DNA from 4 places in the Paenibacillus sp. FSL R5-0912 genome. Region 3 is predicted to be linked to each of the others. Evidence: riboswitches for the same ligand, from Rfam matches in the RefSeq annotation. Region 3 holds a riboswitch; each other region holds the start of a gene.
The links. Region 3 has a riboswitch for cyclic di-AMP ahead of R50912_RS00485 (C40 family peptidase). Riboswitches for the same ligand answer to the same signal wherever they lie in the genome.

Region 1 (6,064 bases), 3.6 Mb from region 3:
CAAACAGAATCAGGTTCTGCTGTTTGGTTCCTTCACCGAGCAGAGTATGTAGAACATCAAATGGTGATAAGCGCATGAAGCCGGTATTCATACTGACAATAAAAATAATGATGATAAGTACAGCAAGCAGCATTAGAATACCGGCTTCTCTGGTGCGGCGCGATTTCGCTGAGGGTACAGACATGGTCCTGTTCATTACAGCTCCCCCTTGCGCTTGCTGGCCAGATAGATGAAGAACGGTACGCCGATTACTGCAATCAGGGCACCTATTGGTGTTTCATAAGGCGCATTAATCATTCTCGCAGCGATATCGGCAAAGAGGATCAGCACGCTCCCGAGTACTGCCGAGCAAGGAATGATCCAGCGGTAATCCACCCCCACCAGATAACGGGTAATATGCGGAATCATTAATCCGACAAAAGCAATCGGCCCCACCGTCGAGACTGCCGCTCCGGCAAGAATGACCACAATGATCATCCCTGCGGTCTGTACCAGCCGTGTGCGCTGCCCCAGTCCTGCGGCAACATCCCTTCCCAGGCTTAACAGCGTGATGGAACGCGAGAGCACCAGCGACCCGATAAGCGCACATGCAACCCAGGGGGACATAATCTTGAGCTGTGTCCAGTTGGCTCCGCCAATCCCTCCTGCCATCCAGAACGCGATATCCTGGGAGAGGTGATACAGAATGGCGATGCCTTGGCTGAGCGCCAGCAGCATGGCACTGACCGCAGCACCCGCTAAGGTCAGGCGTAGCGGTGTCAGCCCGCTATGGGACAGCGAACCGATGCCGAAGACTAAGAGCGATGCCACAGCTGCTCCAATGAAGCAGTAGATCATGATATACATGAAAGACAGCGAAGGGGCAAAGGCGAAAGCCAATGCCAGGCCAACACCGGCTCCGGCGTTAAGTCCCAGCAGCCCCGAATCCGCCAGCGGATTCCGGGTCATCCCCTGCATGATCGCGCCGGCAACAGCAAAACATGCACCCACCAGCGCTCCGGCCAAAGCGCGGGGGATCCGCAGCTCCCGGATGACCTGATGCTGTCCCAGCTCCGGATTGAAACGGAAGACAGCTTCCCATACAGTAGCCAGCCGGATATCTGCCGCTCCTACCGATACAGACAGCATCAGCCCGAAGACGATGGCGGCTATTCCGAGCAGCAGGATCGTAGCTGCAGCCACCGGCCGCGACTTGATGGGTTTATCCTCTGCAGCCGTAGAAGGATTGAGGTTAGAACGTGTGGATGAAACCATAAGCCGTCTCCTTAACAGGATTATTACTTGCTTCTAATTGATTATCATTCTCATTATCGCAAATATATGAATATTGTACAAGCAGATAACGCGTAATCTATACTGGACGCCCTCATCTATCGCTCCATTTAAAAAAGGTGCAGATCATCGTATCCGGGGATACAAGGACCTGCACACTCTCTACCGGCAAAAGCTGATTACCGGCATTTGAACGCTGCTTATTTTACAAGACTGCTCAGAGCATCATCAATTGTTTTGGAGTTAGCTATAGGACCGCTGTACAGCCAGCTGGTTGATCTGCCAAACTCATGAACATTCCCCGCCTTAACAGCCGGAATCCCCTTCCAGATCGCGCCATCCGTAACTTCAGCAGCATCCGCCCCGTCACTGTTCACAAGGATGATATGATCTGCAGTCAGCTCAGACAATTTCTCAAGTGAAATGGGATTCCACGTTGCTCTGGACTCTGCAGGAATTTCGGTAACCAGATTCGGAAGCTTCAGGCCAAGGTCACCATACAGGACTGCCCCGCTGCTGCGGGTTTCATCTACTATATAGAAGTTCTTGGATACCAGCCAGAGGATGGCAACAGACTCATCGCCGATCGCAGCAGAGATTTTTGTTTTGGCTTCCGCCGCTTTTTGATCATAGGCAGCAATGGCTGCTTCAGCTTCCGGCGTTTTGTTCAGTAGCTCACCGATCTGGAGCAGCGATTTGCGCCAGTCTTTACTGATTTCATCGCCGAGTACATACGTAGGTGCGATTTTGTTCAACTGATCATACAGACCGTTCTGGACTGTGCCTTCCGATTGTACGATGTGGAAGTCCGGTGCAAAACTAGTTACGGCTTCGAGTGGAAGGTCATAGCTGATGGTTGGAACATCCTTAAGCTCAGCTGCGAGGTAATCCTGAGTGCCGTTTGTCACGGACCATTGGGCAACCGGAGTCACGCCGAGTGCGACCAGATAGTCTTCCAGATAAGAAGCAAGCACACGCTGCGGGTTCGCAGGGATAGTGACTTTATGTCCCATGGCATCCGTTACTGTTTGGTCTACCGCTGGGGCTGTCGTTTCTTCCGGTGCAGTTGTAGCTTCTGCAGTTGTTGCAGGTGCCGTAGTTGCCGCTCCTCCGTTATTGACTGCATTGTTATTCCCGCATGCGGATAGTAACAACGTCGTGGTCATGAGTCCGGCCATAGCCAGCTTCATGCTTGTTGATCTTTGCAGGTTGAACGAAAACATATAATACCCCTCCTGTATATACATTCATTATTGGTCAAAGGTGATTGTGGCCTTCGCCTCACATAAACTGATGATATTGATTCTCATTCTCTCTGTCAACTAAATTATCTGGTTCCATGTACACTCACACTGCGCATAACAAAAAACGGCTGCTCCCGCAACCTGCGGAAACAACCGTTATACATATAAAGGGTATGTCTATTTGTGCAAATGATACGGCACAGTTGCTATAACGATATCCTTCTGATTCATCAGATAAGAGCGGATGAACAAGCTGGTCTGATTATGCAGAATCGCCTGCCACCAATGCTTCGTAACAAATTGCGGAATGAGTACAGTAATATGGTCTGTTGAAGCGGTTTTCCACTCCACCGTATCGATGAATTTCACCAGCGGGCGGATGATGCTGCGGTAACGCGAGCGGAGTACAATCAGGCGAACCCCAGGGTTCCACTCTTCCCACTTCTGTTCCATTTTGTGAATCTCTTCTTCATCGAATCCGACATATACAGCCACCACATTCTCAGTCAATGACTTCGCATAGCTGATTGAATGCAGTACCGCGCGGGTGACACCGGCAACAGGTACAACCACTGTGCTTCCTTTAATGCAAGGTTTATCCGTAGCCGGACAAATGCGCAGCTGATCGGCAATATTCATATAATGGCGGTGAATCCGGTGGAACACGATGATTACAAGCGGCAGGAAGATGAAGGCCATCCATACACTCGAGAATTTAGTAATAATGAAGATGAGCGTAATGGTCAAGGTTGTGAGCATGCCTACTGTATTCACTGCGAATTTGCTCTGCCAGCCCTTAGGCTTGGTTCTGTACCACTGGACCATCATGCCAAGCTGTGAAAGGGTAAACGGAATGAATACCCCAACGGCGTATAATGGAATCAACCCTTCGGTATTACCGTGAAAAGCGGCTACAAGCACAGCCGACATTACGCCGAGGAAAATAATGCCGTTGGAGAATCCCAGCCGGTCTCCGCGTACCATGAAGGCGTGGGGTAAATATTTGTCTTTGGCGAACATGAATGCCAGCAGCGGGAATGCCGAATACGCTGTATTCGCCGCCAGGAACAAGATTACTGCGGTGATGCCTTGGATGAAGAAGTACAAACCGCCGCGGCCAAAGGTAGACTCGGTAATCTGCGACACAACCGTTGCTTTCTCGTTCGGCATGATACCGTACCAATAAGCCAAAAGCGTAATCCCCGTGAACATAGCCCCGAGAATCAGACCCATAAGCACCAGTGTTTTAGCCGCATTTTTCTCAGCCGGTGCTTTGAAGTTAGGGATCGCATTAGATACAGCTTCTACCCCGGTCAGTGCCGAACAGCCGGAGCTGAAGGCCTTAAGCAGAAGGAACATACTGACATTCGATACCGCCGAGCCGATCTCAGGAACCTGGGCATGAGCACCGCCGGTTGCATACTTGAAGACTCCCGCGATAATCAGCACAAAGATGGAGACGACGAACAGATATACCGGAATGGCTATGAATGAAGCTGATTCAGTAACCCCCCGCAGATTGACAATCGTTAAGAGCAGAATGACAGTAACCGCTATAAGTACACTATGATTATGAAGACCCGGGAACGCTGATGTGATCGCATCCGTTCCCGCCGAGGCGCTTACCGCCACCGTTAAAATATAATCCACCAGCAAAGAGCCTCCGGCAAGCAAGCCGGTATGAACCCCGAGATTAGTTTTGGCGACAATATAGGCGCCTCCGCCCTGCGGATAAGCAAAAATGGTCTGCCGATAAGACAGGATTAAGATGACCAGCAGGCCCAATACGGCTAATGCAATTGGCAATGAGTACCAGATAGCTGTGAAGCCTGCGGCCACGAGTACAATTAAGATTTGTTCTGTTCCGTAGGCTACAGACGAGAGCGCATCAGAAGACAGGACAGCCAGTGCTTTCACCTTGGATAACTTTTCATGATCGAGTTCGTTCGACTTCATCGGACGCCCGATCAATAGTCGTTTTACCTTGCTTACCATTGTAGTAACATTTCCTCTCTTTGTTAAGTTGAAACGGCAGTACCGCGCGCTGTTTTCATAAGTGGATTTCATAAATGCAGGCACAGAAATAGGCATACGGAAATGATCCGCATGCCTTGAGTGCATGGTCATTATCCCACTATTGCTTACGAGGTTAGCTGGCGGATTCGGGCTGTGGTAGCCCTACGGTTTTCGAGTCTGCTGACCCGCTTCCGATTCACCCCGTTGGCACTCGGCCAAGTTTGGTTCCCCCGTTTTTCCTTCCGGAAAATTCAGCGCATATTCAACTTCTCACAAGGACTAATATTAATCTACAATGACTCTTCCGTAAAGCGTTGAAACAAATGAAAAAAGAATGAAAAACAACCAAAACAACCAAATCCATGATCCGGTATGTCTTGATCTTTCATTCTCTTTCATTATCACTTTATCGCGTGATTTTACAGCATTTCTGCTTAATAATTTACACTCAATTTAAGGGAAATAGTTACTCTTCATTCTGCCTGACGGCTTCTTACTCACCTGCATCCTCTTTACGCCCTGTCCATAGCAGAATTGTGATTAATGCGAACGCAATGAGTGCCAGCAGCGGGATGGTGATGAATCCGAAATAATTCAGATAATCCGTGTTGCACGGGACACCGATTGTACATGGAAGCACCTTGCTAAGTGCCGGAATTTTCTGCTCTGCGTAATGATAGATCGAAATGCTTCCGCCAATCAAACTTAAGGGCAGCACATAAGGGATAATGCGCTTATCCCCCCGGTAAGTGGCGATTCCGAGCAAAATAAGCTGCGGGTACATAAATATCCGCTGAAACCAGCATAGCTTGCAGGGCTCATATTTCAGCACTTCACTGAGATACAGACTGCCTGCTACAGCAACAACCGAGACGAACCAGGCCAAGTAGAGACAATTCCGGCGGCAGAATGCAGAGAATTTATTCATTGTGCAGCCACAGCTTCCGCAGCTACCTTGATTTGAGCATCAATTTCCTCCATATTAAAAGGTTCATTCACCTTGACTCCATTCACAAACAGTGATGGCGTGTTGGTTACACCGGTGTCTGTGCCAACCTGGATATCTCTCTCCAGTTCGCTTTCATAGGTCTTGTCTTCAATATCCTTACGCAGCAGGTCGAAGTCAATGGGCAGTTCTAATTGCTGTGCCAGACTTACCAGGAAGTCCGGTGTTGCCCACTCCACCTTTTCTTCACCCTGGTTAGCATAGATGGCATCGAAGAATTTCCAGAAAGCCTCTTCATTCTGATGATATACGGACAGTGCCGCTAGTGAAGCTGTTCTCGAATCTGTACCAATAAAGGCCAGGTTGACGAAGTAAAAGGCTGCTTTATCCTGATTGACATACTCCTGAACGATTTGCGGTTTAATCACCCCGGTGAACTGGGCGCAAGCCGGACATTTGTAATCGCCGAATTCAACGATTTTGACTGGAGCATCTTCTTTGCCCAGCCGTGCCATTTCACTGTAATTGAAGTCAACGGGAGCCGCAGCAGATCCTGTGGTTGAGCCGTCCTTCGAGGCCAGCATGA
Region 2 (6,064 bases), 530 kb from region 3:
GCAAGCGGAGAGTATTCACGGTACCCGTTGTCCTGGCGCAGCGGTTTGATCAGTCCCTGACGCTCATAATATCGCAATGAACGGACGCTTACGCCCGTAAGTGTGGCTAATTCACCTATTTTCATGGTATTCTCCCCGGGGTTCATGAGAAATGGTCTGCCCTCAGTATAAACCCTGACACTAGTGTCAGGGTCAAGGTGTTTTTTTAGAATAAACAAAAGAAACCAGCCTAAGCATAACTTAAGCTGGTCGCCACATTATCTTACAGCAGTCCGGCTGCCCATAACCCGCCTCTGCGGATCATCAGGCGGAACGGCTCTACCGAGAAGGAAGGCAGATGATGGCCGGGCATCAGGTAGACTACCCGCCCTTGTCCGAATTCATGGCACCAGGCCGCCTGCCGCATCGCCCCTCCATGGGGATATTCTGCGAGAATGGTTGATTCGAAGTATGGCACCTGCTCAAAATAGTACGGCTCATCCTCAATCACAAAGTCATTGATACCCTGCATAATCGGATGCTCCCGGTTGGGAATCGTCATATGAAGCGCGGTATAGTCCGGATGATGGGTGAAATGGGCGCCCAGCATTACGCCGAGCTCCTGATTGCGCTGCAGGGAGATTCCGTTGTGCACTACGAGCAGCCCCCCGCCGCCAGCCACATAAGACAGCAGGGCACCGCTCTGCGCAGCGGATAATTTCTCATCAGAGAATTCAGTATAGGAGACCACCAGCTTGCAGTCCGACAATTGTTCCTTGTTCATCAGCCCGTAATCCTCAGTCGAAGCCACCTGAAATTCCGGTTCCAGCAGCTGCTCAATCTCGCGGTCAACTCCGGCGAAAGGATGGTACTTAACCTCGGTATAGCTGCCAAACGCAAGTGCTTTGAAGGAAGTCATTGCATTCACACCTCTCTTGTTACAAAGTTAATCTATAATTTATTAGTCCATTATTTCATATATTGCGCTGCTGTTACCAGGGCCAGTGATTGCCGTCCAGATCGATGTAAACCGGTTCCTCGCCCAGATACTTCTTATGCTCCTGAACAATATTCATGATCTTATAGGCCGACTCCTCCGGAGTTGTCACCGCTTTCAAATCCTTCTCTCCGTATATGCAAGACTGCAGCCACCCGGGATGGAAGACCATGACCTGTCCGCCCAGCATACGCAGATGGTTGTGCATCAGCGAGGACTGCATATTCAGCGCCGCCTTCGACATGCAATAGCCGTACATATTAATCCTTTTATTCCGGCTGATACTGCCGGCCTCTGAGGAGATGTTAATAATCAGACGCTGTTTGCTCTGCAGCAGCAATCCCATGAGCGCATTGCTCACTCTGAGCGCACCGAGTGTGTTCACATTATAGAGCTGCGCCATGGCCTCATCATCCATATCCACGAGTATTGTTGCTTTGTCTGCGCGGTGGATAATACCGGCATTGTTGATAATAATATCGATATGGCCCGTACTGCCGGCAATACTCCGTGCTGCTTCCTTCACACTCTCTGCGCTGCCGATATCAAGAGGGACCAGCATCAGCATGTCCTGGTATTGCGCTTGCAAAACTCCCAAAGCCTCCGATTCTGCTAAATACTGGCCAGCAAAAACTGTGTACTTATTCTCCAGAAGAAAGCGTACCATGTAAAACCCGAGCCCGCGGTCAGCACCGGTAACAAAAGCGACCCTTTTCATGAATTGCACACCCCTCATACCTGCTTATTTATGCGCAGAGCGTTACTGCATCTCTCACACATTAGCATGGCATTTAGCCTTTAACAACATCCCCCAAGGGAGGGGGGGATAAGCCTGCTGAACATTCTTTTGCTTTAATTTTGAACTATGTTACAATCAAGAATAATAGTTGTTAACAACACAATTGTTGACAAGATGCTTTCAAAATTCTATTCCAGAAAGGTGATCCTCTGATGTCTATTCAACAAATCCATACACTGGATGAACTGCAACAATACGTAGGGCAACCCGGCAAAAAATTGCTCTTCAAGCACAGCACCACCTGCCCGATCAGCGCCAAAGCAAATGAGGAGTTCCAGGCCTATACACAGAATTCCGACACGCCTGCCGCCATTGTACATGTTATCGAAGACCGTCCGGTTTCCAATCAGATTGCCGAGGATTTCGGGATTAAGCATGAATCGCCGCAGATTTTCCTGCTGGAGGATGGTGAGGTCCGCTGGAACACTTCCCACTGGAAAATCACCCGTGGCGCCATCAAGGAAGCTGTGGAGCAATGAGCCAGAACGTAATCATCTATTCCACATCCGGCTGCAGCGACTGCAATCAGGTGAAGCAGCTGCTTGAGAGCAAAGGCATTCCCTTCGAAGTCAGAGATGTGATGACCAGTACTGTCTATCAGGAAGAAGTCGAGAAGCTGGGCTTCATGGGTGTTCCAGTCACCGTATCCGGAGACCGGGCTGTCAAGGGCTTCAATCTTCCTGAGCTTCAGGAGCTTATTGAAGCAGCTGGTCATTAATAAGCTTACCCGTATGCAAAAAGGTGCCGCCCTCCCAGCAGGGCCGGCACCTTTTTAGGGTTCAAAATTATTCTGCCGGGAAAAAACTCCGTCATAGCTTCACTCCGTTTCCACACCGCCGGGCGAAGGCATCCACCGATGACGGTTCCAGCAGATCCAGCGCCTCTTTATTGACAGTCTGCCCTTACAGAATCAAATGATAATCCCTGGAGTATGGTCCAAGTCAAGCATTCGGAAAGCGGGAATTAGGCCCTCCGGGATGTATCGTTTGCAGGGCTAGAACGGAAGCATTTTCGTAAAATCAGACTCTAATTCAGGGACAATTTGTAAACCGCCATAATTACCCTAATAACACAATCACGAATCTATTTGCCTGACGGGTAACGCATACAATAACATTTATCTCCCGTTATCTCCCGATTACTCACTAATACACCATTTTTCAAAAATCCATTATCGACGGTATTTCCGTCTAACGCATTAATATTTCCGGAGTTCCCCTGCCACTGCCTCCCAAAAATAAAAAACGGCGATTGAGCGAGATAAACGGATGATAACCGGCCACATATATGGTTTTAGTCTCCAATATTCCTTGCGAAGCAGCAATTTATTGCAAATCCGGCGCAGAAGCACTCTTTTCCATTTTTACAAAGACAATCCTAAAAGGGTATGATTCGTGTTGAAAGTTAACAGCGATAATGTGAATGCACGCTGAATTTCCGCCAAGCGGAAAACGGGGGAACCATCAGGCCGCAGGCCTACTTGGGGTGAATCCGAAGGAGACTTCAATTGCGCAGTCTCAAAAGGTAGGGCGACTCTCACCGTCCGAATCCGACAGCTAACCCCGTAAGCGTAAAGAGAGAGATCTTGATCCGCCACGATTTTGCCCCAGGCTTCTTACGCCTGTAACAAAACCGCAGCAGAGGTCCTCCTCTGTCTGCGGTTTTTTGCGCACTTATTCCGGCGGATCAGCATTTCGGCAAACCAATCAGCTATATATCCAAACAATAAAATCGCCCACATTCAGGAAGGAACGTGTCCACATGCCAGACCCATTATCGACCAAGGCAGCTGCCGCTGCCGGATTCACCGGCTATATTGAGCAATACAGCGGAACCGTATATGCACTTAGCTGTCTTCTGCTGGAGAAGGGCACCCGCGCCGATCAAGCCACAACTGCCACATTCGCGGCACTCTTTGAGCCTTGGCTAAAGGGTAGCATCCAATCGGACTTCTCCCTTGCCGCCTACAGGGAATGCATCCGGCAATGCTCGCTGGTTGCTCAAGACCGCGGCCGCTGCTCTTCTGCCTTGCTCACCTGGGAGGATCAGATTGCCAGCGCCTTATGGTACGGCATCCAGCTGCCGCTGCCCGAGATCAGCCTCATCCTGCAGCGAAGCGTTCCTGAGCTGAAAGCGCAGCTCAGAGAGATTCGCGAACATATGGCTGCTGCGCGGCCAGCTGTCCCGCGTCCGTCGGCGGGATAGGGAAAGCTGCTGGGGCCTGCACCAATAGACTCAGGCAGGCTGCTGCGATCTATGCGGACTGTAGATCCGTTATTTCGTCCGGTCAGGCCATTCAGCGATCCATGCGGACTCAGAGGACCTTAACTAACCCGTTTCGCCTCATTTTGAGCTCCATCGAACAATATAAGCGCTCCTGAGTCCGCAACGAGCAAAAAAGCAGGCTTTTTCACAAAATAAGGTCCTCTCAGTCCGCGTAGCACTACGTATGGGAGAATTCCGCTGACGGCAAGCTAATAAGTTCTCATTCCCTTAAGGCTCCAGGTTACGCTCACTGAAGCTCCCAACTTATACACATGCACGCCTTTGGCAATGTACATTTGCCTGACAATAACGAAAAGCCGCAGCTTCCGCCACGGCTCTCTATTTGCTCTCGTGCCAGCGCTTAAAACACTAACACTTGTATTGAATTCACTAACCAACCCATACCCTGTTCTTGCCTATGCTGTCTGCTCCATTCCAGAAATCAGCGCTTGCCCTTGCCGCCCTTAGCGAACCGCCAAAAAGCCATGCAGCATCCGAGCAGCCCGACGCCCAGCAAGATGGTCTGCAGTGCTCCCAGCCAGGTTGATTTGTCCGACGGGATCAGACTGCTGATAATGATCAGCAGGATGGAGACCGCGACCAGCACGGGGGTTTGTCTACTTTTTTTCACGAAAAATCACCACTCCTAATTACTAATATTACTAAGGTACACTATCTGCGGGGTTTTAACCAGTTTGGGGGGGTTGTGATCACTCTATAGAACAGCATTATTCATAAGCCCAATCCGGTTGATTCGCTAAATCACTTACATGCAACTAATTAATAACATCCTATCCCCCGCTTCACATAAGTCTATCTGTTTAGATACGAGGATTAACAATAACATTGCAAATCAGTTTTATCGTGGATATAATATGTCTGTAATAACTATTTAGTGAAATTAAAGGAGACCGGGCTATGACGGAGTTTTGGGAAACAAGCTTCATAGAAAAACAAACGAGACCTGATGCGCCTCGGATAGATTCCGGTACCGCATCGCCTGCCTTGCCTGCTCCAGCAGTTCGGGCACTTGGCTGAGTGCTCCGGCCTGACCGGAGACCATAATCGTTACATTCAGCTTGAGGATTCCGCCCAGCGACGAGATCAGCTCCTGAGCGAAAGCAAGCAGCCTTGCCTATATCCACAAATTATTTCATGCTCTTAAATCCCTTATTCTTAAGGAACATCGAGACGGCCAGCGCCAATACGATGATCCCGCCCCCTGTCATGAATCCCTTAAAATATATACGCACTTCAGATCCGTTAGACGGGGTTATCAGACTTAGCATAATGAGCATCAGACCCGAGAATACCATCATCACGAATTCCTGTTTCTTTTTATCCATTCTAAACACTCCCCAAAAGGTAAGTAGTACTTTGTTTATCTTTGGACTGTGAGCAGCCATTATAGATCGGACAAAAAGACGCCGAAAAGGATGCTTTTTTAATACCCAAATCAGACTATCGACAACTTGAAATCAGATAAGGCGTGTTTTTATCATGTATAAATCAGATTTATTCAGAAGGCATTATTCTATGCTTAAAATAAGCATCTTACACCATTAAATCAATATGTTAGACATCTTAATTCATTTTCAATCCACTAACTAAAAACTGCGACGAATTGGCTCATAGATAAAACCTTTGTTTTAATTTCAAATGCATCATATAAGAACTTAATTTTTTTCAATGTTTTTTTATCTTCAGAAATAAAATATTCTGCACCCATACCCCAGAATGCATGATTCTCATCTCGAAGAATGTTATCTAATGTATTTTTTTCAGTAATGCCTTCTTTAAACAAAGGGTGAAAGTCTAGCAGCATGTAGCCATTGCTGAGCAACAATCCAATAGGTAACGGTTCCTTTGAATTCATTTTAGACCATTGAATAACAGCATCCTTCCATCCTGCTTTCAATTTTTCTATATCAGAAACATCTAATAAATCAAGAATAGGCGACATATATTTAAGCAGGTAACTATACTCCATATTATTCCGATCTGTGCTTTCTTTAACAAATTCC
Region 3 (6,064 bases):
TGGAGACCCCGGACTGAATGGACAGTAAACCTTCTACCATCATCAGGCGGACTTCAATCTCGCGTTTGGAAATTCGCTTTAACTTGTTGGCCATAGGATGCCACATTACGTAACCGGTGAATATCCCCAGGAGAGTAGCAATGAAGGCTCCGGCAATCGCGTGGGCCAGGACGTCCATGTTGCTCATATCCCCCAAGGCGGCAATCAGCCCGATAACAGCCCCGAGCACCCCCAGTGTAGGGGCGTACATCCCGGCTTGGGAGAAGATTAAGGCGCCGGCTTTATGTCTATCTTCTGTAGCGTGAATATCTTCCATTAATACATCGCGGACAAATTCCTGGTCATTGCCGTCGATAATCATCCGCATACCGTTTCTTAGGAAATTATCTTCAATTTCATCAACATTGGATTCCAGCGCAAGCAGACCTTCACGGCGGGTGATCGATGCCCATTCCATGAACATTGTAATCAGTTCGGGCTTGCCGACCATCTTTTTCTTCACAAATAGGATCTTTAGCAGCTTAGGGAAATTCTTGACTTCCGACATAGGAAAGGCCATGAAGATTGAGGCGGCCGTACCAAGAAAGATAATTACATAGGCGGCGGGATTGTTCAAGCTTTCAAGCGGAGCATGCTTGAGTACCATCCCCCAGACTACTGCGATCAGACCAAAAACCAGTCCTAGTATTGTTGAAATTTCCATTTATGCACCTCGTCCATGAGAATTAAGAAGTGATCCGACTATACCGCGTTTATCATCCTTGAACCGCGGGAGGACACTCTGCACGTAACCAAATCACGTATATTCTTATTTATCGACAGCATTCCCTTTTTTGTGAAGTGATTTTTTCGGCTATAATGGATAAGGTAAGTAATTATTCATCAGCGAAGAAAACGGAGTGATTGACGTGGGAGTAAAGCATGGCAGAGATTACAGTGAAATTCTGGTTGAGCTGACAAGCGCAGTCGGACGGATTTCCGACGGGTATATTTTTTTCGAAATGGAGCCAGAGGAGTGGGAGAACCTGCCGGAGGAGTCGAAGCTGGAGGTATGGGAGGCGCTTGCGGAGGATCTGTTCTACGCACTGGGCAATGAGCCGGTGATTAAGGTCGGAAGCGGTGTTGTAATGTACGATAAAGAAACGCACCGGATCAATATTCTGCTCGGCGACGAGGATTTGGCGTCGGTCGTTCTGGTGTAGCCTGGAGGCAGCCGCGGAGCGGAGTTTGTCCCCAGGCATCTGCCCATGTTAAAATTGGGATAAGAAGTACTATTGGCCGGGATTTAAGAATACATTTAATCGAAAAAAATCTTTGGCCCGGCACATCCCTTGGACTTTAAGAAGCTGAGGGATGTTTTATTTAAAAGACAGGACTGCTGTGATGTAGCTAATTAAGCAAGGGAGGAAACAAATTGCCATTTACAGAGGAAGAACTGCGGGAGCAGATCGGCAAGCTGGAAGGCTGGAAATTGGAAGAGGATATTATGGTACGCAAATATATGTTCAATGAATATATGAAGGGAATTGCCTTTGTAGATGAGGTTGCTGCGATCTCGGAAGCGTTCGACCATCACCCGCATATCACCATTGATTACAAGACCGTTATCGTGCGTCTGCCTGCAGATGTGCAGAAGCTGGATATCCGCCAGGCCAATGAAATTAACGAGGCTTTTGAGAAAAACCGTTAGAGGACAGGATCCTTATGGAAATGACAGTACTGCCTGATCCATAAAAATGCCCGTGCAAGGATACCAGGTATCTTTTGCAGCGGGCATTTTGCTTTGGGCATGTTATTATTTCTTCTCGGCCAGCCATAAAGCGACATTCGCAATTTCCTCAGGGGCTAGTTTGTCTTTGAAAGAAGGCATCTGCCCGCGTCCCTTGGTCACAATGCTGTAAATCTGCGCCGCGTCATGCTGAGCGCCCTCCTGCTGCAGGTTCGGCCCTACACCGCCCTGAAGCTGATCCCCGTGGCAGGTGATGCAGTTGGCTTTTACCAGGGCCTCCGCGCTGGCTGCGTCCAGCACAACCTCAGGCATTGTAGGCTTGTTCTCTTCAGCCACCTCGGCTTTGCCGGGCAGGGTAAACATTAAGACCACGGCAAAGGCACAGGCGGCAAAAAACAAACCGCTCATGATCCATTTCTGCATCTGCATCCGTCCCTTCATGTAAGCTGCTTCCTTCATTATACCGGATGGTGAAGCGTTATCATAGTATTTGTGTCAAAAAAATGAACGAAACTCCTGGGAAATTTGCATACATACAGAAGTGGAATGCTATTTCTCATAGACCATACAATAAAATGGTTTATCGCCAGATGGAGTTCTTCGTTCATAAGTATCCGTTATGGTAAATCCGCATTTCTGGTAAGCACGGATGGCCCGCTGATTCCAGGTCAGTACCTCCAAATCGATCTCCCGTTCCGGATAACGCAACAGAGCCGCCTGAACGATGGCCTTCATGAAGAGATGTCCCATGCCATGACCGCACAGATCGGGCCGCATGCCGATTCCGAGCCGGACTACACCCTCCATAGGGAACAGCTGGGCGAAGCCGCATAGGATTCCCTGTCCGTTCACGATGGAAACGTATTGTTCGCTGCGAAGCTGCGGATCACCGAATTCAACACCGAGCGCCTGCATCTGCTCCCAGGGCATCCAGCCGTAAATATTATACGGGGGCCTATAGTTCCACTCACAGATCTCAGCGCCATGCCGCGACTCCATAGCAACAACATAAAAAGATACCGGAGAACTTATCATAAGCGGAGGCCACCTTTCAAGGGAACATTACTTCATTCTATAAATATTATATACAAAATGAGCAGGATTCGACGCAAAAACCTTGCAGATAGACCGGAACTTGACAAACGCCAAAAAATATTTTAGGAAAGGGCCGAATTGATGTTTTACAAATATAGAGCGGGGTAAGTAATTTTATAGACAAAAAAATAAGCCCTCCTCCAAGATTTCGGCAAAAATCCTGGAAAAGCGCTTATATTTAGGACAAATTATTGCACATCGTCATTGTCTTCGGAATCAGTAGCTACAGTCTTGTAAGCATCTGTACTCATAATCCGTTTGGCGCCAACGTAGCGGTTGACGTAGTAGCTGTCACTCAGCGAACTGATGGTTACACCACGCGAGGAAGAAGCATGTGCGAACTCACCGTCACCAACATAAATACCGACATGGGAAACGCCTTTGCCGCTTGTATTGAAGAATACAAGATCGCCCGGTCTCATCTCATCACGGGATATAGCAGTGCCCATCTGATATTGGGAGCCGGATTGGTGGGGCAGGTTAATTCCGATCTTATCAAAAACATACATTGTAAATCCGGAGCAATCAAAACCGTTCGTGGATACACCGCCGGATACGTATTTGGTCCCGATGGCTTTGTCGATAACTTTATCCATTTTGGAATCCGCGAAAGCGCTTCCTGCTCCAATGGTGAAGATGATGGAAAAGCTTAGTACTGCGGCTGCTAGCTTCTTCTTCAAAAGTAAATACCCCTTCCAAATGCCTACGAGGTTAGCTTAAGGGTTCGGTTGAAGGTCCCCTATGACCCCTCTTAGAATAGGAGGTCAATTCACCCAAAGTTGGTTCCCCCGTTTCCCTAAATCTTTAGGGAACTCGGCACGACTGTTGATTAGGATTAGCTGTTATTCAATACATGACAAAACCTTTGTTAAAAGCGATTCAATAATTACAAAAATGTTACTAAAAGCTCACTGCGATAATTGTAGCAAAGACTAGGGCGCTTGGCAATCACTTATAACATATTAATGCATTTTTTTTGCGTTTTTTAGAGTTATAGCTGCATAGAAAGACTCATATTTAACGCAGCGGGTGAGCTGTTGATGAATTTTCTTTGGATTTGGGATAAAAAGGTGTTTCAGGGCCTGCAGATGAGTGTAAAAGGTAGAATAAGGAAAAGGAAAAACCCGGAAATGATTACGGCAATAATCAAAACCGGGCTCGTATAAGTTACATTTAGATGTTAGAGGTACAAATATTCGAGGAAATGTTCAAGGGTTCAATCGTAAGCGACAGCTTGGTAGGCTGTTGTGCTCATTACTCTTTTAGCGCCAACGTAGCGGTTGGCCCAGTATGCCTGACTCAGCGAACTGATGGTTACACCACGCGAAGTGGAGGATTGTGCGAATTTTCCATTGCCAACATAAATACCGACATGGGAAACTCCGTTGCCCAGGGTATTGAAGAATACCAAATCACCGGAACGCAAATTACTCTTGGATACGGCTGTTCCAACGCTGTACTGTGCCTTAGAGGTGCGCGGCAAGGTCAGGCCGATACTCTTGAATACGTATTTGGTGAATCCGGAACAATCAAAGCCGCTGGTGCTGGTGCCCCCGGTTTTATATGACGTTCCAATGGTTTTTGAGATCACAGTATCCATTTTGGAATCTGCGAAAGCGCTGCCCGCTCCGAGTGTAAATACCATCACAAGACCTAGCGCTGCTGCGGTGCATTTCTTCTTAAAGTTCTGACTTCTCAAAAGATGTACTCCTTCCAAGGCCTGCGAGGTTAGCTTAAGGATTCGGTAGAAGGTTCCCCTATGACCCCTCTAAAGCGAGATCAATTCACCCAAAATATGGTTCCCCCACTCCCCGGTGCTGGGAATTCGGCGTTTTGTGCACCAGAATAGTGACATATCGACATAAGGTTAATGGCTTCGGTTACATAGCTGCATAATTCCATTTGAAAGATTACAAATTTGTTACTAGTAGTACAGGCATCATTGTACCAAAGGATTTACAGTTTTGCAAATGCACTTGTCGCAGCTGTAAACAAAAAAGAGTCATGCACCTCACCAGAGGGCGATGACTCTTTTAGTATGCCGTTTTGGCGGCCGATTATTGTGGGAATGATTTACTGGACCAGAGATGATACTGCGCGGCTATGCCCCACATTTTGAATAGAGTGGATGGCAGAGGGGCAGCCTGGCGCAGGAGCAGGGCCGGGAGACCCGGAAAGAAGAGCGCTGCAGCGCCGCAGAGGATCAGCATCACCAGACTTCCTGCGCCCAAAATGACGGATATCCCGATGGAGTGCAGAAGGACTTTCAGACAGATCAGCAGCGAAGGGAACATGCCCGTGCCTGCAGTATAACCAAACTGCATATACAGCAGCAGCTTGCGGATAAGGAAGAGGTAGATGAGCCAGCCCAGCACATAAGGCACGAGCGTCAGCAGCAGCGGATAATCGAGAATGCCGTTCAGAAGCAGACGGTACATCTTCGGCAGCAGCCAATAGAGCGGCAGAAGGACCAGCGCCCATTCAACGAGACTGAACAGCAGGACAGGCAGACCATAACGCTTCATCCCGGGAAAAAAGAACAGTCCGCGCTCCCCGGCGCGTTCCTGGTGAAGCTCATGCAGCAGGCCCGCCCGGATAAAGGGGGAGAGCAGCAGCCGCAACACAGTCAGTGCCAGGAGCAGCCATAGCCATTGCTGGACGTCCGGGTCCGTGTGCAATGCAGTCTGCCCTTCAATATAATACAGCAGCCTGCCTATGCTACTGCCGCCGGCGTTCGCATCCGGATAACGCAGCAGTACCGGAACGACGGCGCTTTTAATGAATTTGTACATGAAGTAGCCCCAGAACAGCCGGTAGATAAATAGCAGAATCAGGATATAAAATTGCTCTTTCATGCTGTGCCAACCGCGGGTTATCGAAATTTTCACAATCCTTCACCTCACCAGACAAGAGTTCCGAGCAGGGTTTCAAGCAATGTCGTCGCACTGAGCGTCCAGCGGGAAAGAGTAGTGTGCTCAAGCTCCGCCATTCTGAAATTATTAAGATGCTTGCTCTCCAGCAGTATGGAATGTCCCGGATCAATCTCGGCGGAGACCAGAGGTGCTTTATACGATAATTCAAACGATGTTGTCTTCCCTTCGCCGTTCCAGTATTGCTGTACCGAGTACCCGTCCGAGAAAATAAATTTTACAGGAACATCCCCATAATGGCTGCCCTTGTTGCTTACCTCAACTACAGCATCATATTGAATGCCTGCTCCGTTGCCGCCGTCCCGTTTAG
Region 4 (6,064 bases), 1.9 Mb from region 3:
CCCGGTCATTTTCAAATTCTACGACCCGGTGGCGCTGAGCAGATTGGCACTTCCCTTGACCGATATAACAAGTAATATCACGAACAATTTTCGTTTCTCCCTCTGCGGGTCGCTGGAGTTCTCTTGGCTTCACCAAATGGAGATTGTCTTTGAGTCGAATCACAAACGACTGGCCCTGGAGCACATATTGATCCAATCTGCTGATTTTTCCATACGCCCGATCCTGTACCAAAATGTAGTCCGTATCTGCCAAGACTTCTCCAAACGGAGCGTCATTGCGCTTCGCGATCGATTCCTTCACGTTCAGGGGTGAACGCTGGCCATGCGAAAGAGCAACATGCAGCTTAATGCCCCCTCTGAATTTTTTGTACGAGGCCCAAGGCATTCTAGAGTTCGCCGCCGTGACCGTAGTCGAGTCAATCAGCAAAAGATCTTTAGGAAGGTTCAAATGCCGCCGGGTTTGGCGGTTACATTTCGTGACGAGCAGTTGAAAGATACGTTTGAAGATTTCGTAAGGGACTTCACCGGCCTTGCCGGAAAGGGTGGAGTAATGAATTTCTGGCAAGTCAAAGCTTGGGCCTAAGCGGGCACTCTGCCGGAATCCGTCCCATTTGTGGTAGCAGGCTTGGACAAAGTAATTGAGCAGCAACCCGACGGTCATTTTGGTTCCTCTATCCACGTAGTCCTCGGTTTGTCCGGTCACCATTTGGACTTCTTCCGGTGTTACACTTGTTTGAAAACGGCTAAAAATGGGGTATATTTATTCATGAGGTCGCCTCATTTCGGTTTGGTTTGGTCGTACTTACCATTACCCGAAATGGCGGCCTTTTTCGTCCCTTTTTTTGGGAAATCAACACGCCTATATTTCATACAACAATCCCCTCAAACTCCGTGGAAACTAGGGGGGCAGAGTTGTAATACGTACAACATTTCTGCCTGGACGGGCAGTAAAGCTTAATCTTTGCTCAAAAAACTCATTCGCTGTCGGTCAGAACGCTCAGCACACACCCAGCACACACCCAGCACAGCCTCATATTCCCCGCAGCAGCCGGAAGCCCGGCCCTGCACCGAATGAATATCGGTGCTTGAGAAAACAGTTGGCTCCTGCGGCGCTGCTGGAATCTACATCTTTTTGTCATTGATAATCATTATCACATGATCTGTTGTTAGAGATAGAATCGAATTGAGAAGTGAGGGTACTACACTAATCGGCTTAATCAGGTGTAATCCGGCTTAATCCTCAAGCAGCGCCAGCTCGTCTTCGAGTTTGGCAATCTGCTCGCGGATGGCCTTTGCCCGCGCTTCGTCTTGCGCCTTTACTGCCACCGCCAATTCTTCTGCAGCTAATTCGATCTGGTATTCCAGATAGGTGTAGTCCGATGCGGCAGCAGGGTGACTGGAACGCTGTGAATAAGTCATGGCCTCACACTTCCTTTCTGTTATTAATGTGATGCCCGGCTCTGAGCATCGCATCCATCGTATCCATCGCATCCATCGCATCCATCGCATCTACAGTATGTTCATGATACAGCCTTTCTGTAAGCCGCTCAACCTTAGTCACCCGTGACAGCCGTATTTTTGCGCCGGAAATAAGGCTTTGGCGAGGGGATTGCGACATTATTCACAGACAGTAGGCCCGGTTCTGGTTTTACCATAAGAAGTATTGAAAATTAAAGCTTAATTTTTCAGTAACGTTTGCAGGGGGAACTCCCGCGGAGGAAGGTTGATATACATAATGAAAGCTTTATCTTTTAACACATTGGGCGAAGCCAAGCGGCATCTGGAACAACTGGATAGCAGCAGAGGCTTGGTGCTGTTCGCTTCCGCTGCGGCAGTCAGCGAATTGTCCCGGCATGCACCCTCCCGGGCGGTATTGTGCTCAACCAAAGGCGAATATACCCCGCAGGGCTACCGCAGCGGCGTAGTCACTGGGTTCGAATACGAATCAGGGATAGCCGATATTGTGGAGATCCTGCATCCGCCCGTGCTTAGCGGCAATGTGCTAAGTGCCTCATATCACAAAGTACAAGGCAACTCTAATGCCTTTCTGCTGCTGCTATGTGACGGTACAGGCGCGATGGAGGAGACGATCCTCTCCTCGCTATTTTTCATTGCCCCGGAGTTCAAGATTATTGGGGGTAGTGCAGCGGATGATGAGCATGGAGAGACTTATATTTACATAGGAAGCCGCCGGGTGCAGAACCTGGGGATTTTCTTCAATATGCCGGGTCGTACTGCACTGGTTAAAGAAAATATTTATGTTCCCACCGGGACAACGCTGCTGGTGACAGAAGCCGATGTGTTCGGCAGAACGGTGTATTCCTTCAACGGACGTCCTGCTGCGGAAGAATACGCGCGCGTGCTTGGTGTCCCGGAGTCGGAGCTGGCAGAGCATTTCCTGAGCAGCCCGCTGGGCAAAAGATACGAAGACGATCTGATCATCGCCTCACCGATGACCATTAATCCGGATGGCTCTGTCACATTTTACAGCCAGGTTATGTCTAGTACTTATGTAGAGGTGCTGAGTGCAGCAGATCCGCTTGCTGTGCTGGGGGAGACGCTGGGCGGGAGCCCGTACAAGCCTTCCTTTGTGCTTAACATTAACTGTACGCTGCGGGACCAGCTCTTCATCCGGGACGGTCTGTGGGCGGATTTTGACAGGACTATGCTCGGATTCTGCGGCAACACTACAGGTTTCATCAGCTACGGAGAGCAATATTATAAAAAGCATGCCAACCAGACCATGATTCTGCTGCTGGTTGAATAAGGGAGAGTAGATTGATTATGCAGTGGATAACCAGATTACGCACTTCATGGGGCAAAAGCATCTCTGCCGGAGCTGTTCAAAGTCATAATACATTAGCCGTTCTTGAAAAAACGGACAGCTCCGGACAATCAGCCGGGACGCTAAAGACAGCTGGAGCAGCGGCTAATGCTACTGAGCCTCCAGAGAATACTGGCAGGACAGCTGCCGCTAACGACGCTTCAGCCACTGAATCCTATGGGATGCACGCCTATACCCTGGCCGGACAGATCCGCCGCGAAACTGACGAGATTCTTAAGGAAGAGGCCCAGCTGGTAGAGGAGTTTGCGGCTTTACGGGCGGGCAGCGGTGAGCTGATCAGCCAGATCGGCGGGACCCAGCAGCTTCTGGAGCATCTGAAGACCAACAGCGGACAGACCGAAGATCTCATCAATGAAATGTATGGCAGCCTCTCTTTTTCCTCCAATAAAATTGAATTCGCCAAAGAGGCCAATATCCAGATCTCGGCGGAAATGCAGAAGGCTTCGGCGGTATTTACTGAATTTGTCAGCTTGAATGAGGACCTGCGGGGGCATTTCCGGAGCATCGAGCAGCTGGCAAAGATCATTACGGATATTGCTGAGCAGACGAATCTGTTGTCGCTGAATGCAGCGATCGAGGCGGCGCGGGCCGGAGAGCACGGACGGGGCTTCTCGGTGGTTGCCACAGAAATCCGCAAGCTGGCCGACAGCACGCGCAGTCATGTGAAGGAGATCATGGGCTCCCTTTCGGGGATGACCCAGGTGATGGAGCAGCTTCACAGCAAGTCCGGTGACGGGACAACGGCGATGACAGAGACGAATGCGAAGATCAGCCAGTCCACGGTATACATGAACGAGATCGTGGAAGCGGAGGAAGAGGTATTCCAGCATCTGGAGAAGATTCAGGAATCGCAGGAGAGCAGCATGGAGGATGTGGAGCAGATCAATGGCGATCTGCTGCGTATTCTGGAGAAATCGGGACAGGATGCAGGGCAGTTCCAGAAGATGGTGCTTACCGTCCAGCAAAAAGCCGACCACTATCAGCAGCTGCTTAATCATTTGCATCAGATAGAGCAGCTGCAGCAGCTGGATGAAGCACAGAAGACTGGCGTATAAGCAGAAGCGAGTATCCGATAAAAAAGACTACACCCGGCAGAGGGAATGCAGGTGGTCAGCCTCTTTGCTATGTAACAGCACTGCTCCAGAGAAACGGAGCAAAAAGGAGTAAATCATCGGCCGCTTAAGAGCGAAAGCAAAGTATACGCCTTCATTCGTGCAGGAACGGCATTTTTGGCTTCTTTTGTCAACCGCAGCGTTTTACATTAAATGGCTGCAGGCGTAAGATTCAAATCAACAACCGAATGAAATTTAACTGTTCTCAAATGGCTGAATTCCAGTAATGGGAACGGGGGAACCAACGGTGATTACGGCTTAGGCTCAGATAGCGGCCGCACACCTGGGGTGAATCCTTGCTGCATGCTGTATAACGGTGCTCCGGCAAGGTAGGGCAATCTCGCTGCCCGAATCCGTCAGCTAACCCCGTAAGCCTCGAAGAGAGAGGATGAGCGCCATGATCGATTAACCGACCACGGAGAGCCCTGCTGCTGCTGTGGTCTTTTTGCTGTGCAGGCAGCAGGGGGAGACGGTCTGAATTAAGACGGATAATTCATATAACAACGGGAAAAGTTTATTTATATTGTGATCAGAACTGCCTAAGGAGGTGATCGTTATCTTAACTACATTTATCGTGTGCTTCTGGGTCGGACTGCTCCTGCTCCTCAGCGGCGGACTTCATGGGCATGGCCTGGCGGGTCATCTGCATGCGGGGGGCGGTGACGCCGGGGGGCCGGGCTTTGTGCCTATACTCCCGCTGATGGTGTTTGTCACAGTCTGGGGCGGCGCTGGTTATATGCTTAGCCGCTTCAGCGGAATGAGCGTGCTTGCAGTAGTGCTGATCTGCACCATGATAGCCTTGCTGACAGGGTGTCTGATGTATGCAGTGCTGGCCCGGGTGATGACCCGGTATGACAGCAGCATGAATGAATTGGATTATGAGCAGGCAGGGCAGCTTGGATACGTCAGTGTACCTGCAGCGGATGGGGCAGCCGGGGAAATGAAATATGTGCTGCACGGAACGATGCGCTCCATTGGAGTGCGGGCAGCAATCGGCCAGCAGCTCGTGAAGGGCGACAGGGTGATTATTTTGAAGGTGGATAAGGGAATGGCGGAAGTAACCCTCTTCGAGAGGGAATTCGGAGAATTATAAATGACGGGGAGTGTCGGACCAAATGGTTATTCTTTATTTAATCTCGGGCATTGTTGTTGTTATTCTGCTGGCTTTGTTCAGTATCGTGACCGCTTATAAAAAAGTCCCGCCCAATCAGGCGATGATTGTATACGGTCTCGGCGGTAAAAGAGTGGTGCAGGGCGGCGGGACGTTCGTCATCCCGGGCTTCCAGAACAATAAGACCATCTCGATGATGCTGATGAGCTTCGATGTCATTCCAGCGCAGGCGATGTTCTCCCGGCAGGGCATCAAGCTCAACCTGGAGGCGGTCGCCCAGATAAAAATCAAAAGCGATCCCACCGCTATTCTGACGGCCAGTGAGCAGTTCATCGACCGGCCCGAAGAAGACCGCGAGACAATTATCCTGCATTCGGTGGAGGGCCACCTGCGCGGCTTAATCGGGCAATTGACGGTGGAATCCATCCTCAAGACGCCTGATGAAATCAACAGCAAGATGAGGGAGACCTGCTCGGAGGACCTCGACAAGATGGGGCTTGAGGTCGTCAGCTTCACCATCAAAAAAATTACGGATGACAAAGGGTACATCGACAATATGGGGGTTCCGGAAATTGAGCGCATCCGCCGCGATGCCAGCATTGCCAAGGCGGAAGCGGAACGCGATATTCAGATCAAGCAGGCCGAGGCGGAGAAGGAATCCTCCATTGCCAAAGCCAATGCACATCAGGCCACCATTGAAGCGGGAACCGCCGCCCGCGCGAAGGAGTCCCTGTACGAGAAGGAACTGAACATTAAGCAGGCGGATTTCAAGCTGGAGACAGAAGTGAAGAAGGCTCAGGCGGATCTTGCGTATGAATTGCAGCAGAACAAAATTAAGCAATCGCTCGTTACCGAACAGGTCAAAATCACGCAGATGGAAGCGGAGGCCAACCGGACAGTCAGGGAAATCGAAGTCGAGCTGAGACAGCGGGAGCTGGAGGCAACGGTGATCAAGCCTGCCCAGGCGGAGAACCAGGCTACGATCATGAGAGCCGA

Region 1: it holds a riboswitch for cyclic di-AMP, as region 3 does, so the genes downstream of both, R50912_RS17750 (APC family permease) here and R50912_RS00485 (C40 family peptidase) in region 3, are expected to answer to the same signal.
Region 2: it holds a riboswitch for cyclic di-AMP, as region 3 does, so the genes downstream of both, R50912_RS02765 (hypothetical protein) here and R50912_RS00485 (C40 family peptidase) in region 3, are expected to answer to the same signal.
Region 4: it holds a riboswitch for cyclic di-AMP, as region 3 does, so the genes downstream of both, R50912_RS08580 (NfeD family membrane protein) here and R50912_RS00485 (C40 family peptidase) in region 3, are expected to answer to the same signal.

The regions. Positions count from the first base shown of each region.
Region 1 covers NZ_CP009282.1:4,229,208-4,235,271, forward strand. The annotation lists gene R50912_RS17735 (FecCD family ABC transporter permease) at 1-184, opposite strand, end outside; gene R50912_RS17740 (FecCD family ABC transporter permease) at 196-1,254, opposite strand; gene R50912_RS17745 (iron-hydroxamate ABC transporter substrate-binding protein) at 1,473-2,495, opposite strand; gene R50912_RS17750 (APC family permease) at 2,694-4,511, opposite strand; cyclic di-AMP (ydaO/yuaA leader) riboswitch at 4,640-4,799, opposite strand; gene R50912_RS17755 (disulfide oxidoreductase) at 5,026-5,460, opposite strand; gene R50912_RS17760 (DsbA family protein) at 5,457-6,064, opposite strand, start outside.
Region 2 covers NZ_CP009282.1:631,821-637,884, reverse strand. The annotation lists gene R50912_RS02790 (MerR family transcriptional regulator) at 1-125, opposite strand, end outside; gene R50912_RS02785 (ThuA domain-containing protein) at 263-898, opposite strand; gene R50912_RS02780 (SDR family NAD(P)-dependent oxidoreductase) at 972-1,694, opposite strand; gene ytxJ (bacillithiol system redox-active protein YtxJ) at 1,928-2,254, shown strand; gene R50912_RS02770 (glutaredoxin family protein) at 2,251-2,493, shown strand; cyclic di-AMP (ydaO/yuaA leader) riboswitch at 3,193-3,360, shown strand; gene R50912_RS02765 (hypothetical protein) at 3,537-3,980, shown strand; gene R50912_RS02760 (hypothetical protein) at 4,483-4,671, opposite strand; gene R50912_RS02755 (hypothetical protein) at 5,189-5,386, opposite strand; gene R50912_RS02750 (hypothetical protein) at 5,644-6,064, opposite strand, start outside.
Region 3 covers NZ_CP009282.1:98,667-104,730, forward strand. The annotation lists gene motA (flagellar motor stator protein MotA) at 1-703, opposite strand, end outside; gene R50912_RS00465 (hypothetical protein) at 909-1,202, shown strand; gene R50912_RS00470 (4a-hydroxytetrahydrobiopterin dehydratase) at 1,415-1,690, shown strand; gene R50912_RS00475 (c-type cytochrome) at 1,796-2,152, opposite strand; gene R50912_RS00480 (GNAT family N-acetyltransferase) at 2,279-2,764, opposite strand; gene R50912_RS00485 (C40 family peptidase) at 3,013-3,504, opposite strand; cyclic di-AMP (ydaO/yuaA leader) riboswitch at 3,510-3,653, opposite strand; gene R50912_RS00490 (C40 family peptidase) at 4,041-4,469, opposite strand; cyclic di-AMP (ydaO/yuaA leader) riboswitch at 4,527-4,665, opposite strand; gene R50912_RS00495 (hypothetical protein) at 4,882-5,679, opposite strand; gene R50912_RS00500 (M1 family metallopeptidase) at 5,724-6,064, opposite strand, start outside.
Region 4 covers NZ_CP009282.1:2,033,529-2,039,592, forward strand. The annotation lists gene R50912_RS08560 (IS4 family transposase) at 1-760, opposite strand, end outside; gene R50912_RS08565 (hypothetical protein) at 1,234-1,419, opposite strand; gene R50912_RS34870 (hypothetical protein) at 1,424-1,561, opposite strand; gene R50912_RS08570 (FIST signal transduction protein) at 1,736-2,767, shown strand; gene R50912_RS08575 (methyl-accepting chemotaxis protein) at 2,785-3,900, shown strand; cyclic di-AMP (ydaO/yuaA leader) riboswitch at 4,159-4,347, shown strand; gene R50912_RS08580 (NfeD family membrane protein) at 4,505-5,050, shown strand; gene R50912_RS08585 (flotillin family protein) at 5,073-6,064, shown strand, end outside.